3 regions of the Escherichia albertii genome follow, and region 3 is predicted to be linked to each of the others. Evidence: predicted binding sites of a transcription regulator. Region 3 holds the regulator's gene; each other region holds the start of a gene.
The links. Region 3 encodes PurR, which represses purine synthesis genes. Its sites were predicted from a motif close to CANGCAAACGTTTGCNTG; they were not measured.

Region 1: glyA (serine hydroxymethyltransferase) is a predicted target of PurR. The motif match lies at 1,270-1,287, and genes of this name have one in related genera.
Region 2: gltS (sodium/glutamate symporter) is a predicted target of PurR. The motif match lies at 1,412-1,429, and genes of this name have one in related genera.

Annotation. Positions count from the first base shown of each region.
Region 1 is NZ_CP117568.1:1,640,096-1,644,212, reverse strand. It holds gene hmpA (NO-inducible flavohemoprotein) at 1-1,077, opposite strand, end outside; gene glyA (serine hydroxymethyltransferase) at 1,407-2,660, shown strand; gene PS053_RS07960 (ROK family protein) at 2,862-4,055, opposite strand.
Region 2 is NZ_CP117568.1:2,852,802-2,856,918, reverse strand. It holds gene xanP (xanthine/proton symporter XanP) at 1-1,360, opposite strand, end outside; gene gltS (sodium/glutamate symporter) at 1,641-2,846, shown strand; gene recG (ATP-dependent DNA helicase RecG) at 3,035-4,117, opposite strand, start outside.
Region 3 is NZ_CP117568.1:695,542-699,658, forward strand. It holds gene sodB (superoxide dismutase [Fe]) at 116-697, shown strand; gene cydH (cytochrome bd-I accessory subunit CydH) at 989-1,078, opposite strand; gene purR (HTH-type transcriptional repressor PurR) at 1,377-2,402, shown strand; gene punR (DNA-binding transcriptional activator PunR) at 2,399-3,331, opposite strand; gene punC (purine nucleoside transporter PunC) at 3,444-4,117, shown strand, end outside.

The DNA of each region.
Region 1 (4,117 bases), 940 kb from region 3:
GAACTGCATGGCCGGGTCGCTGAACGAGCCTTCCAGTTTGCTCAAATCCATCAGACCTTCGCTATCAAACTGACCTTTTGCGCGATCGGTTTCGCTCGGCTGGCGATACCAGGTGTGCGCGGTAAAGTGCGGCAGTGATTGCCCCAGTTCCTTAACTTCATCGGCAAAGGCGTGGACATCGCCATTTTCTGCCGCATGGAACCAGTTAACCTGGGCGTTGTGACCTGCTTTTGCCAGCGTGTCGAGCATTGCCAGCATGGGTGTTTGCCCAACGCCCGCAGAGATCAGTGTCACCGGCGTGTCATTCGCGACATCCATAAAGAAATCACCCGCCGGAGCGACCAGTTTCACGACATCGCCAACGTTGGCATGGTTATGCAGCCAGTTGGAAACTTGTCCGCCATCTTCACGTTTCACCGCAATTCGATAGCCTTTACCATCCGGTTTGCGGGTCAAAGAGTACTGGCGAATTTCCTGGTGCGGGAAGCCTTCCGGCTTCAACCAGACGCCGAGGTATTGTCCTGGACGGTATTCTGCTACCGGGCCGCCATCGACCGGTTCCAGTTCGAAGCTGGTGATAAGCGTACTGCGCGGTGTTTTAGCCACAATGCGGAAATCGCGGGTACCTTCCCAGCCACCGACTTTGCTGGCGTTCTCGTTATAAATCTCTGCCTCGCGATTGATAAACACATTCGCCAGCACGCCATAGGCTTTACCCCAGGCGTCCAGCACTTCCTGTCCCGGGCTGAACATTTCATCCAGCGTTGCCAGCAGGTGTTCGCCAACGATGTTGTATTGCTCCGGTTTGATCTGGAAGCTGGTGTGTTTCTGCGCGATTTTTTCTACTGCTGGTAGCAGGGCTGGCAGGTTTTCGATATTACTGGCGTAGGCGGCAATGGCGTTAAACAGGGCTTCACGTTGATCGCCATTACGCTGGTTACTCATGTTAAAAATTTCTTTGAGTTCAGGATTATGAGTAAACATGCGGTCGTAGAAATGGGCGGTTAATTTCGGCCCTGTTTCCACCAGTAAAGGGATAGTGGCTTTTACTGTAGCGATGGTTTGAGCGTCAAGCATATGGTCTTCCTTTTTTTGCATCTTAATTGATGTATCTCAAATGCATCTTATAAAAAATAGCCCTGCATTGTAAATGGTTCTTTGTCGTTTTTCGTTGAGAATGTGACAAGGTGAATAATTTGCATCACAAACTTGAAAAGAAATCCGTTACCAGACATAAGTTCTTAATACTCCAAAGCCTTGTCCAGCTTAAAGGTAATCGTTTGCGTAAATTCCTTTGTCAAGACCTGTTATCGCACAATGATTCGGTTATACTGTTCGCCGTTGTCCATCAGGACCGCCGAAATTAGGCGAAAAAATTTTATTGTTAGCTGAGTCAGGAGATGCGGATGTTAAAGCGTGAAATGAACATTGCCGATTATGATGCCGAACTGTGGCAGGCTATGGAGCAGGAAAAAGTACGTCAGGAAGAGCACATCGAACTGATCGCCTCCGAAAACTACACCAGCCCGCGCGTAATGCAGGCGCAGGGGTCTCAGCTAACCAACAAATATGCTGAAGGTTATCCGGGCAAACGCTACTACGGCGGTTGCGAGTATGTTGATATCGTCGAACAACTGGCGATCGATCGCGCGAAAGAACTGTTCGGCGCTGACTACGCTAACGTTCAGCCGCACTCCGGCTCTCAGGCTAACTTTGCAGTCTACACCGCGTTGCTGGAACCCGGCGATACCGTTCTGGGTATGAACCTGGCGCACGGCGGCCACCTGACTCACGGTTCTCCGGTTAACTTCTCCGGTAAGCTGTACAACATTGTTCCTTACGGTATTGATGCGACCGGTCATATCGACTACGCAGATCTGGAAAAACAAGCCAAAGAACACAAGCCGAAAATGATTATCGGCGGCTTCTCTGCATACTCCGGTGTGGTTGACTGGGCGAAAATGCGTGAAATCGCTGACAGTATCGGCGCTTACCTGTTTGTTGATATGGCGCACGTTGCGGGTCTGGTTGCCGCTGGCGTCTATCCGAACCCGGTTCCTCATGCTCACGTTGTGACTACTACCACTCACAAAACTCTGGCGGGTCCGCGCGGCGGCCTGATTCTGGCGAAAGGCGGTAGCGAAGAGCTGTACAAAAAACTGAACTCTGCTGTCTTCCCAGGTGGTCAGGGTGGTCCGCTGATGCACGTTATTGCGGGTAAAGCAGTCGCGCTGAAAGAAGCAATGGAGCCAGAGTTCAAAACTTACCAGCAGCAGGTCGCGAAAAACGCCAAAGCGATGGTAGAAGTGTTCCTTGAGCGCGGCTACAAAGTGGTTTCCGGCGGCACTGATAACCACCTGTTCCTGGTTGATCTGGTTGATAAAAACCTGACCGGTAAAGAAGCTGATGCCGCTCTGGGCCGTGCCAACATCACCGTCAACAAAAACAGCGTACCAAACGATCCGAAGAGCCCGTTTGTAACTTCCGGTATTCGCGTGGGTACTCCGGCGATTACGCGTCGCGGCTTCAAAGAAGCAGAAGCGAAAGAGCTGGCTGGCTGGATGTGTGACGTGCTGGACAGCATCAATGATGAAGCGGTTATTGAGCGCATCAAAGGTAAAGTTCTCGACATCTGCGCACGTTACCCGGTTTACGCATAAGCAAAACGGTGATTTGCTGACAATGTGCTCGTTGTTCATGCCGGATGCGGTGTGAACATCTTATTTGGCCTACAAAATCTTGCAAATTCAATATATTGCAATCTGCATGTAGGCCTGATAAGCGTAGCGCATCAGGCAATTTTACGTTTGTCTTTAGTCTGAAAGGCTTCCTTCGGGAAGCTTTTTTACCTTATCGCACCATCAAATCTGGCGTAACTGCGCTTCAACATACAAATAGCCAATTCCCAGCACCTGTTGTGCGCGGCTTAATTGCCCGAAGCCAATCTGTGTCGCTTTCACGCTCGGTCCTTCGTCGCGGTCGAACGGATTAAACCCCGTCTGGCGAATAATGGTATTAAGCCAGTTCTCACCAAAGGCACAACTGCGACCGTACAACCAAATCTGATTAATATTGAGGATGTTGAGAAAGTTATACAGACTCAAACCAATGGCGTTTGCAGAGCGGTCAACCCAACTGGTGATCCACGGTTCTCCACTCAGCCAGGCCGCAATCAATTGCGCGGTGGTTAGTTTTTCGGGATCAAGCTGAGTATTGTCCGGTTGTGATTTTAGCCATACTCGCGCCTGTTTTTTTAATGCGCTTAACGAGGCAACGGTTTCCAGACAGCCATAGCGTCCGCAGTCGCAGGAGACGCCATCGGGGTTAACGATAGTGTGGCCGATTTGTCCGCTGCCATACAAACTGCCGCGATAAATTTGTTCGTTAATCACAAACGACGAGCCAATACCGTAATCGACGTTGATCACGCAAAAATCGCGCCCTTGTGCATTGTTTTGCCATTTTTCCGCCAGCGCCAGCATCACACAGTCATTGTCGACCATTACCCGAATGCCCAGCTTTTCTTCCAGTAAATATTTCACCTCAACTGGCGTTTTCCACGGTGCTTGCGGCATCGTTTGCGACACGCCAGTTACCGGATCTACCTGACCGTGAATTGCCAGTGCCAGGTTGATGGTTCGCTCAGGCCACAGTTTGCGATGGCGATGCCAGCATTTTTCGATTTCGGACAGCAGCGCCTGCGGTGTCGGGGCATTTATCTGAAAATACTCAAATTCACCTTTCGGACTTAAACAGGCATTGGCAACCTGACACTCAATACTGGTGGGCGTAACGTTCAGACACAGCGTCCAGTCACCTTCTGGAGCGATCAACCACGTTCCGCTGCTATGTCCGCGCGTCTTGCTTTCATCGTCGATATTCACTACCCGCTTTTCGTTTTCCAGCTCCTGCAAAATATTACTGACCGCCGGAATCGAAATTTGCGCCAGCCGGGCAAGAGTGGATTTACTGGCGCGTTTTTGTCGGTACAGCAGTTCCAGAATCACGCATTTGTTGTGGTGGCGGATCTGTTGATTGTTAATGCAGGCTTTCATATTCACTAAACCTTGTTTAGTTAATTGCGTGATTATTCCGCGAAAACAGTGCCAGATTGTTC
Region 2 (4,117 bases), 2.2 Mb from region 3:
ATACAATGGCTGTGATGCCGCCAGCGGCAATCCCGGAAGAGAGCAGGTTTTTCAGCCAGTCAGGGGCAAACTGTAAAATCAGCGGTTGCTGGGAAACGCCCAGACCGACCGCCAGCGACAGCGCAATAATCAGTATTGCCCGACGGTTTAACGGTTCCCGGGAGACGATACGCACGCCAGAGGCGGCGATGGTGCCAAACATCACAAGCGTAGCACCGCCCAGAACAGGTTCTGGAATATGTTGCACAAAACCGCTCACTGCCGGGAACAGGCCCAGCACGATTAACATCAGCGCCACGACAAAGCCAACGTAGCGGCTGGCAACACCGGTTAACTGGATCACACCGTTGTTTTGCCCGAAACAGGAGTTCGGGAAAGTGTTAAATACTGCCGACACAAATGAGTTCAGGCCATTTGCCAGCACGCCGCCTTTCAGGCGTTTCATGTACAACGGACCGGAAACCGGCTGTTCAGAAACGTCAGAGGTAGCGGTGATGTCGCCAATCGTTTCCAGCGAGGTAATCATAAAGACCAGCATCAGCGGCAGCAGCAGGCTCCACTCAATGCCAAGGCCATAATAAAGCGGTGTTGGCACCATAATCAGTTCTTGCGCCATCGGTTCGTTGCTCTCTGGCAACATGCCCATGAACCACGCCAGCGCATAACCTGCCGCCATAGCAATCACCAGCGAGGCGACGCGCAGATACGGGTTGCGTTGACGGTTAAGCAGGATGATTAAAACTAATACCACGCCCGCCAGCAGCAGATTTTTTGGCGCACCGAAGGTGTTATCGCTCATGGCTGCATAGCCGCCGCCAATGGACGTTAGCCCTACCTGAATCAGCGAGAGGCCGATAATCATCACCACAACGCCAGAAACCAGCGGTGTAATAATGCGGCGCGCCAGGTGCAGAACGCGGGAGATAATCATCTCGGTACAGCTTGCCAGCATTAGCGTGCCGAACAGCGCCGCCATCATTGTCGGAACATCGGCACCACCGGTCTTTAGTGCTGTTCCGCCCATAATCAGCGGCGCAACAAAGTTGAAGCTGGTGCCCTGAATTGACAGCAGTCCTGAACCGACAGGTCCCCAGGCTTTAATCTGAATAATCGATGCCACACCAGAGGCAAACAGCGACATACTAATAATGTGTTGTGTGTCCTGTGCTGGTAAACCTAATGCCTGGCAAATTAACAGTGCTGGCGTGATCACCGCGACAAACATTGCCAGCAGGTGCTGACAGGCGGCAAATAAGGTTTGAGGAAGCGGCGGACGATCTTCAAGACGATAAATCAGTTCGCTGTTTTGAGTCTGCGCAACCGGTTGCGCATTTTCGGACTCGAGGGTGGAAACAGACATCGAAAACAATCCCGTGGTAGCAAAGCGGGCATTTTAGCTGACCGAAAGATAAAAGCAAACGTTTGCCAGGTGTTCTTCTAAATATTTAAATGTGATAAATGTACTTTTTTATATAACTTTTGGTTGTTTTCTGCTTAAAATCCATGCCATTTTTTTATTTTCGGCTGAGAATTTGAACCCGGAAAGCATGACCTTGATACTCGTCATATTTCGCCTTGCAGTAAGGGCATGAGGAGGTATGACGAGTATGGAAGAGTGATGCGGACACAAAGGAGTAACTATGTTTCATCTCGATACTTTAGCAACGCTTGTTGCCGCGACGCTGACGTTGCTGCTCGGGCGCAAGTTGGTCCATTCCGTCTCCTTTTTGAAGAAATACACCATACCGGAACCTGTTGCGGGTGGTTTGTTAGTGGCGCTGGCGCTGCTGGTATTGAAAAAAAGCATGGGTTGGGAAGTCAACTTTGATATGTCCCTGCGCGATCCGTTGATGCTGGCTTTCTTCGCTACCATTGGTCTGAACGCCAACCTTGCCAGTTTGCGTGCCGGTGGGCGTGTGGTAGGGGTTTTCCTGATTGTGGTTGTTGGTCTGTTGGTGATGCAAAATGCCATTGGCATTGGTATGGCCAGCCTGTTAGGACTCGATCCGCTTATGGGACTGTTGGCGGGGTCTATTACGCTTTCTGGCGGTCATGGGACCGGCGCGGCGTGGAGTAAATTATTCATTGAACGCTACGGTTTTACTAACGCGACGGAAGTGGCGATGGCCTGTGCGACGTTCGGTCTGGTGTTGGGCGGACTGATTGGCGGCCCTGTGGCCCGGTATCTGGTAAAACATTCCACCACGCCAAACGGTATCCCTGATGACCAGGAAGTCCCAACCGCGTTCGAAAAACCGGATGTGGGGCGCATGATCACCTCGCTGGTGCTGATTGAAACCATTGCGCTGATCGCTATCTGCCTGACAGTGGGGAAAATCGTTGCCCAGTTACTGGCTGGAACCGCTTTTGAATTGCCAACCTTCGTTTGTGTGCTGTTTGTTGGCGTGATTTTAAGCAATGGCTTGTCAATGATGGGCTTTTACCGCGTCTTCGAGCGTGCGGTATCCGTTCTGGGTAACGTGAGCCTGTCGCTGTTCCTGGCGATGGCGCTGATGGGGCTGAAACTGTGGGAACTGGCTTCGCTGGCGCTGCCGATGCTGGCGATTCTGGTGGCGCAGACCATCTTCATGGCGTTGTACGCTATCTTTGTCACCTGGCGCATGATGGGGAAAAACTACGATGCGGCGGTGCTGGCTGCGGGTCACTGTGGTTTTGGTCTTGGCGCAACGCCAACAGCAATCGCCAATATGCAGGCGATCACTGAACGCTTTGGTCCATCTCATATGGCGTTCCTGGTGGTGCCGATGGTTGGTGCGTTCTTTATCGATATCGTCAACGCACTGGTGATTAAGCTGTATTTGATGCTGCCTATTTTTGCAGGTTAATTGATGAAGCGGCGGTGTAAGTGCCGCCGCAACAAAGACAAGTGCCTGATGCGCTTCGCTTATCAGGCCTACGTATTGATTCACAATTTATTGAGTTCGTAAGTTTCTGTAGGCTGGATAAGGCGTTCACGCCGCATCCGGCAAGAAGGTAGGGCAACCTGAAACGACGGTCTTCTCACCGCCGTCTTTTATGCGTTGGAGTAACGTTCCGTTTCCGGCATCCAGCGTTCTATCAGCGCTTTTGCCCGTTGTGGGTAACGTTCGTGAATATGCCGTGCCAGGCGCTGAACTTCCGGGATCATGGCTTGATCGCGCAGTAAGTCGGCCACTTTAAATTCGGCATTACCCGTTTGACGGGTACCTAACAATTCACCCGGTCCGCGAATTTCTAAATCTTTCTGTGCAATCACAAATCCATCGTTGCTGTCGCGCAGCACTTGCAGGCGGATTTGCGCCGTTTTGGAGAGCGGCGTTTTGTAGAGCAGCACGCAGTGAGAAGCCACCGCGCCACGGCCCACGCGACCACGTAACTGGTGCAACTGCGCCAGACCCAGACGTTCCGGGTTTTCGATAATCATCAGACTGGCGTTAGGTACATCAACACCGACTTCAATGACGGTAGTGGCAACCAACAGGTGCAGCTCGCCCTGTTTAAACGATGCCATCACCGCCTGTTTCTCGGCAGGTTTCATCCGCCCATGCACCAGACCGATGTTCAGTTCCGGCAAGGCCAGTTTCAACTCTTCCCACGTTGCTTCTGCCGCTTGCGCTTCCAGTAATTCTGACTCTTCAATCAGCGTACAAACCCAATACGCCTGACGACCTTCAGTCATACAGGCATGACGCACGCGAGCGATAATGTCGTTACGGCGTGTATCCGGGATAGCAACAGTCGTCACTGGCGTACGACCAGGCGGTAATTCATCAATAACCGAGGTATCGAGATCGGCATAGGCGGTCATCGCCAGCGTGCGTGGGATCGGCGTGGCAGTCATGATCAACTGATGAGGATGGAAACCCTGTTGCTGGCCTTTCTCCCATAATGCCAGACGCTGATGTACGCCAAAGCGGTGTTGTTCATCGATAATCACCAGCGCCAGACCATTAAACTGCACCTGCTCCTGGAAGATGGCGTGGGTACCGACAATCATCTGCACCTGACCGCTGGCGATGGCTTCTTGCTGAGCCAGTCGTGCTTTGCCTTTCTGTTTGCCAGCCAGCCAACCCACTTCGATACCCAACGGTTCAAACCAGTTGCGGAAGTTATTGGC
Region 3 (4,117 bases):
TTGTTACGGCAACAGGGTAAGTTCATCTTTTGTCTCACCTTTTAATTTGCTACCCTATCCGTACTCACAATAAGGCTATTGTGCGTATACCAATTAATAATAAAGGAGAGTAGCAATGTCATTCGAATTACCTGCACTACCATATGCTAAAGACGCTCTGGCACCGCACATTTCTGCGGAAACCATCGAGTATCACTACGGCAAACATCATCAGACTTACGTCACTAATCTGAACAACCTGATCAAAGGCACCGCGTTTGAAGGTAAATCACTGGAAGAGATTATTCGTAGCTCTGAAGGTGGCGTATTTAACAACGCTGCCCAGGTCTGGAACCACACTTTCTACTGGAACTGCCTGGCGCCAAACGCGGGTGGCGAACCGACAGGTGAACTGGCTGACGCTATCGCCGCGTCTTTTGGCAGCTTTGCCGATTTCAAAGCACAGTTTACTGATGCTGCCATCAAAAACTTCGGCTCCGGCTGGACCTGGCTGGTGAAAAATAGCGACGGCAAACTGGCTATCGTTTCTACCTCTAACGCCGGAACTCCGCTGACCACCGATGCAACTCCGCTGCTGACCGTTGATGTCTGGGAACACGCTTATTACATCGATTATCGCAATGCTCGCCCTGGCTACCTGGAACACTTCTGGGCGCTGGTGAACTGGGCGTTCGTGGCGAAAAATCTCGCCGCATAATCACTGATGGCAAATGCAACATTGCCTGATGCACTACGCTAATCAGTCCTGCGCAAATGAGGCGTTAACAGTGTATCCGGCGCAATAAATTGCATTTTATCAGTAACCTGTAACGCAGAAGGTACGCCTTCTGCGTTTTTGTTTTATTAACTGTTGGCAACACCAACTGCTTCGGGTCATTTTCTGGCTGACACAAACATCAGCAGTAACAAAACCATTAACTGAACGCTCGGTCATTTTGCTAACAAAGGAAAGAGGATGTGAGGGAACATAAGCTCCCTCGGGAGGAAATCAGTGCAGCGCGGCTGTCAGACCCACGGCCACGATCAAACCCAGAACGATAATAGTTGTTACCAGTGAAAATTTAAGGTCGGTGCTCATCAAGTTTTCTCCTTTCTTATTACCACACAAAAAGTGATATTACGCATTTTTACACACTGCGATGAAAAAATCTCCCGGCATTTATTATGATAAGTGCTTTTACCACTTCCCCTTTTCGTCAAGATCGGCCAAAATTCCACGCTTATACTATTTGCGTACTGGCCATTGACCCCTTTCTGACGCTCCGTGTCGTTTTTTCGGCGTACCGCAACATTTTTGTTGTGCGTAAGGTGTGTAAAGGCAAACGTTTACCTTGCGATTTTGCAGGAGCTGAAGTTAGGGTCTGGAGTGAAATGGAATGGCAACAATAAAAGATGTAGCGAAACGAGCAAACGTTTCCACTACAACTGTATCACACGTAATTAACAAAACACGTTTCGTCGCTGAAGAAACGCGCAATGCCGTGTGGGCAGCGATTAAAGAATTACACTATTCCCCTAGCGCGGTGGCGCGTAGCCTGAAGGTTAACCACACCAAGTCTATCGGTTTGCTGGCGACCAGCAGCGAAGCGGCCTATTTTGCCGAAATTATTGAAGCAGTTGAAAAAAATTGCTTCCAGAAAGGCTATACCCTGATTCTGGGTAATGCGTGGAACAATCTTGAGAAACAGCGTGCCTATCTGTCGATGATGGCGCAAAAACGCGTTGATGGCCTTCTGGTTATGTGTTCTGAGTATCCAGAACCGCTACTGGCAATGCTGGAAGAGTACCGTCATATTCCGATGGTGGTGATGGACTGGGGGGAAGCAAAAGCAGATTTTACCGATGCGGTCATCGATAACGCGTTTGAAGGCGGCTACATGGCTGGACGCTATCTGATTGAACGCGGCCATCGCGAAATCGGCGTTATTCCTGGCCCTCTGGAGCGCAACACCGGTGCTGGCCGTCTGGCTGGCTTTATGAAGGCAATGGAAGAAGCCATGATCAAGGTGCCGGAAAACTGGATTGTACAAGGTGACTTTGAGCCGGAATCCGGTTATCGCGCCATGCAGCAAATCCTGTCGCAATCACACCGCCCTACTGCCGTCTTCTGTGGTGGCGATATTATGGCGATGGGCGCACTCTGCGCCGCTGACGAAATGGGTCTGCGCGTGCCGCAGGATGTTTCGCTGATCGGTTATGATAATGTGCGCAACGCTCGTTATTTTACCCCGGCGTTGACTACTATCCATCAGCCGAAAGATTCACTGGGTGAAACGGCATTCAACATGCTGTTAGATCGTATCGTCAACAAACGCGAAGAACCGCAGTCCATTGAAGTTCATCCACGCCTTATTGAACGCCGCTCCGTAGCTGACGGCCCGTTCCGCGACTACCGTCGCTAATCGTTCACTACGGGAGCCTCTTCCGGTTCCCGTAGCCACTCCTTATTAAGAGTCTCGCTGTCCCCCAGATAGTCCAGCAGCCAGGTCAATGCTGGTGACATATCATTCTGCTGCCAGGTCAGACAACATGCCGAATCAGGGAATGGATTTTCCAGTTCCAGTGCTACCCATTTCTCCTCGTTAAGCCACGGTTTGGCGAAATGCGTCGGCACCATGCCAATACACAATCCAGCGGAAATACACGTTGCTGACGACTCCCAGTCAGGCACTACAAGTCTTTTTTGGTTATCCAGCAGCCAAGTAATACGTTTTGGCAACGTTCGTGAGGTGTCCTCGCGCACCAATGACGGCCAATTACGCAACGTATCATCGCTGAACGGCCCCGCCATAGACGCCAGTGGATGATGGCTGGCGACAACGCAACTCCAGCTTAACATCCCCATATCACGGAAGGCATAACGTCCTCCGACCGGAATCGCTCGTGTCGCGCCAATCGCCAGTTCGACACGCCCGTCGGAAAGCGCATCCCAGACGCCATTAAATACCTCCTGAAAAACCAGAAGCTCGACGTCATCAAAGTGGCGATAAAAATCAACGATCAACTGACGAGTACGCTCTGGCCTGACAATATTATCCACCGCGATGGCTAACTGTCCGCGCCAGCCGTTGGCAATTTGCTGACATTGCTGGCGGGTGATCTGCATTTTTTTGACAACAGAACGCCCCTCTTTTAAAAACCACGCTCCGGCAGCGGTCAATTCCACATCACGGTGACGGCGCTCAAAAAGCGGCACCGCCAGCCACTCCTCCAGTTGACGCACGGTATAGCTGACAGCGGAAGGAACGCGATGCAACTCCTGGGCTGCAGCGCTAAAACTGCCATTTCGCGCTACCGCATCAACAACTTCGAGAGAATATTCTGACCACATAGTTTGCCTGCAAAATTTTTGAAACCAGTCATCAAATATTACCGTTTCACAACAGGAATTTCACTCCCTACACTTTGCGGCGGTGTTTAATTGAAGAATTTAGAGAATATACATGCAACCTGGGAAAAGATTTTTAGTCTGGCTGGCGGGTTTGAGCGTACTCGGTTTTCTGGCAACCGATATGTATCTGCCCGCTTTTGCCGCCATTCAGGCCGATCTGCAAACGCCTGCGTCTGCCGTCAGTGCCAGCCTTAGTCTGTTCCTTGCTGGTTTCGCCGCTGCCCAGCTTCTATGGGGGCCGCTCTCTGACCGTTATGGTCGTAAGCCCGTGTTACTAATCGGTTTAACGATTTTTGCTCTGGGTAGTTTAGGCATGCTGTGGGTAGAAAACGCCGCCACTCTGCTGGTATTGCGTTTTGTACAGGCTGTTGGGGTCTGTGCCGCGGCAGTTATCTGGCAAGCATTGGTGACGGACTACTATCCTTCACAAAAAGTGAATCGCATTTTTGCAACCATCATGCCGCTGGTTGGGCTTTCTCCTGCTCTGGCGCCCCTGTTAGGTAGCTGGTTGTTGGTTCATTTCTCCTGGCAGGCCATTTTCGCCACCCTGTTTGCCATTACCGTGGTGCTGATTTTGCCTATTTTCTGGCTTAAACCCACCACGAAAACGCGTAATGATAGCCAGGATTCACTGACCTTTACCGATCTGCTACGTTCTAAAATCTATCGTGGAAACGTGCTGATTTATGCAGCCTGTTCAGCCAGTTTTTTTGCGTGGCTAACCGG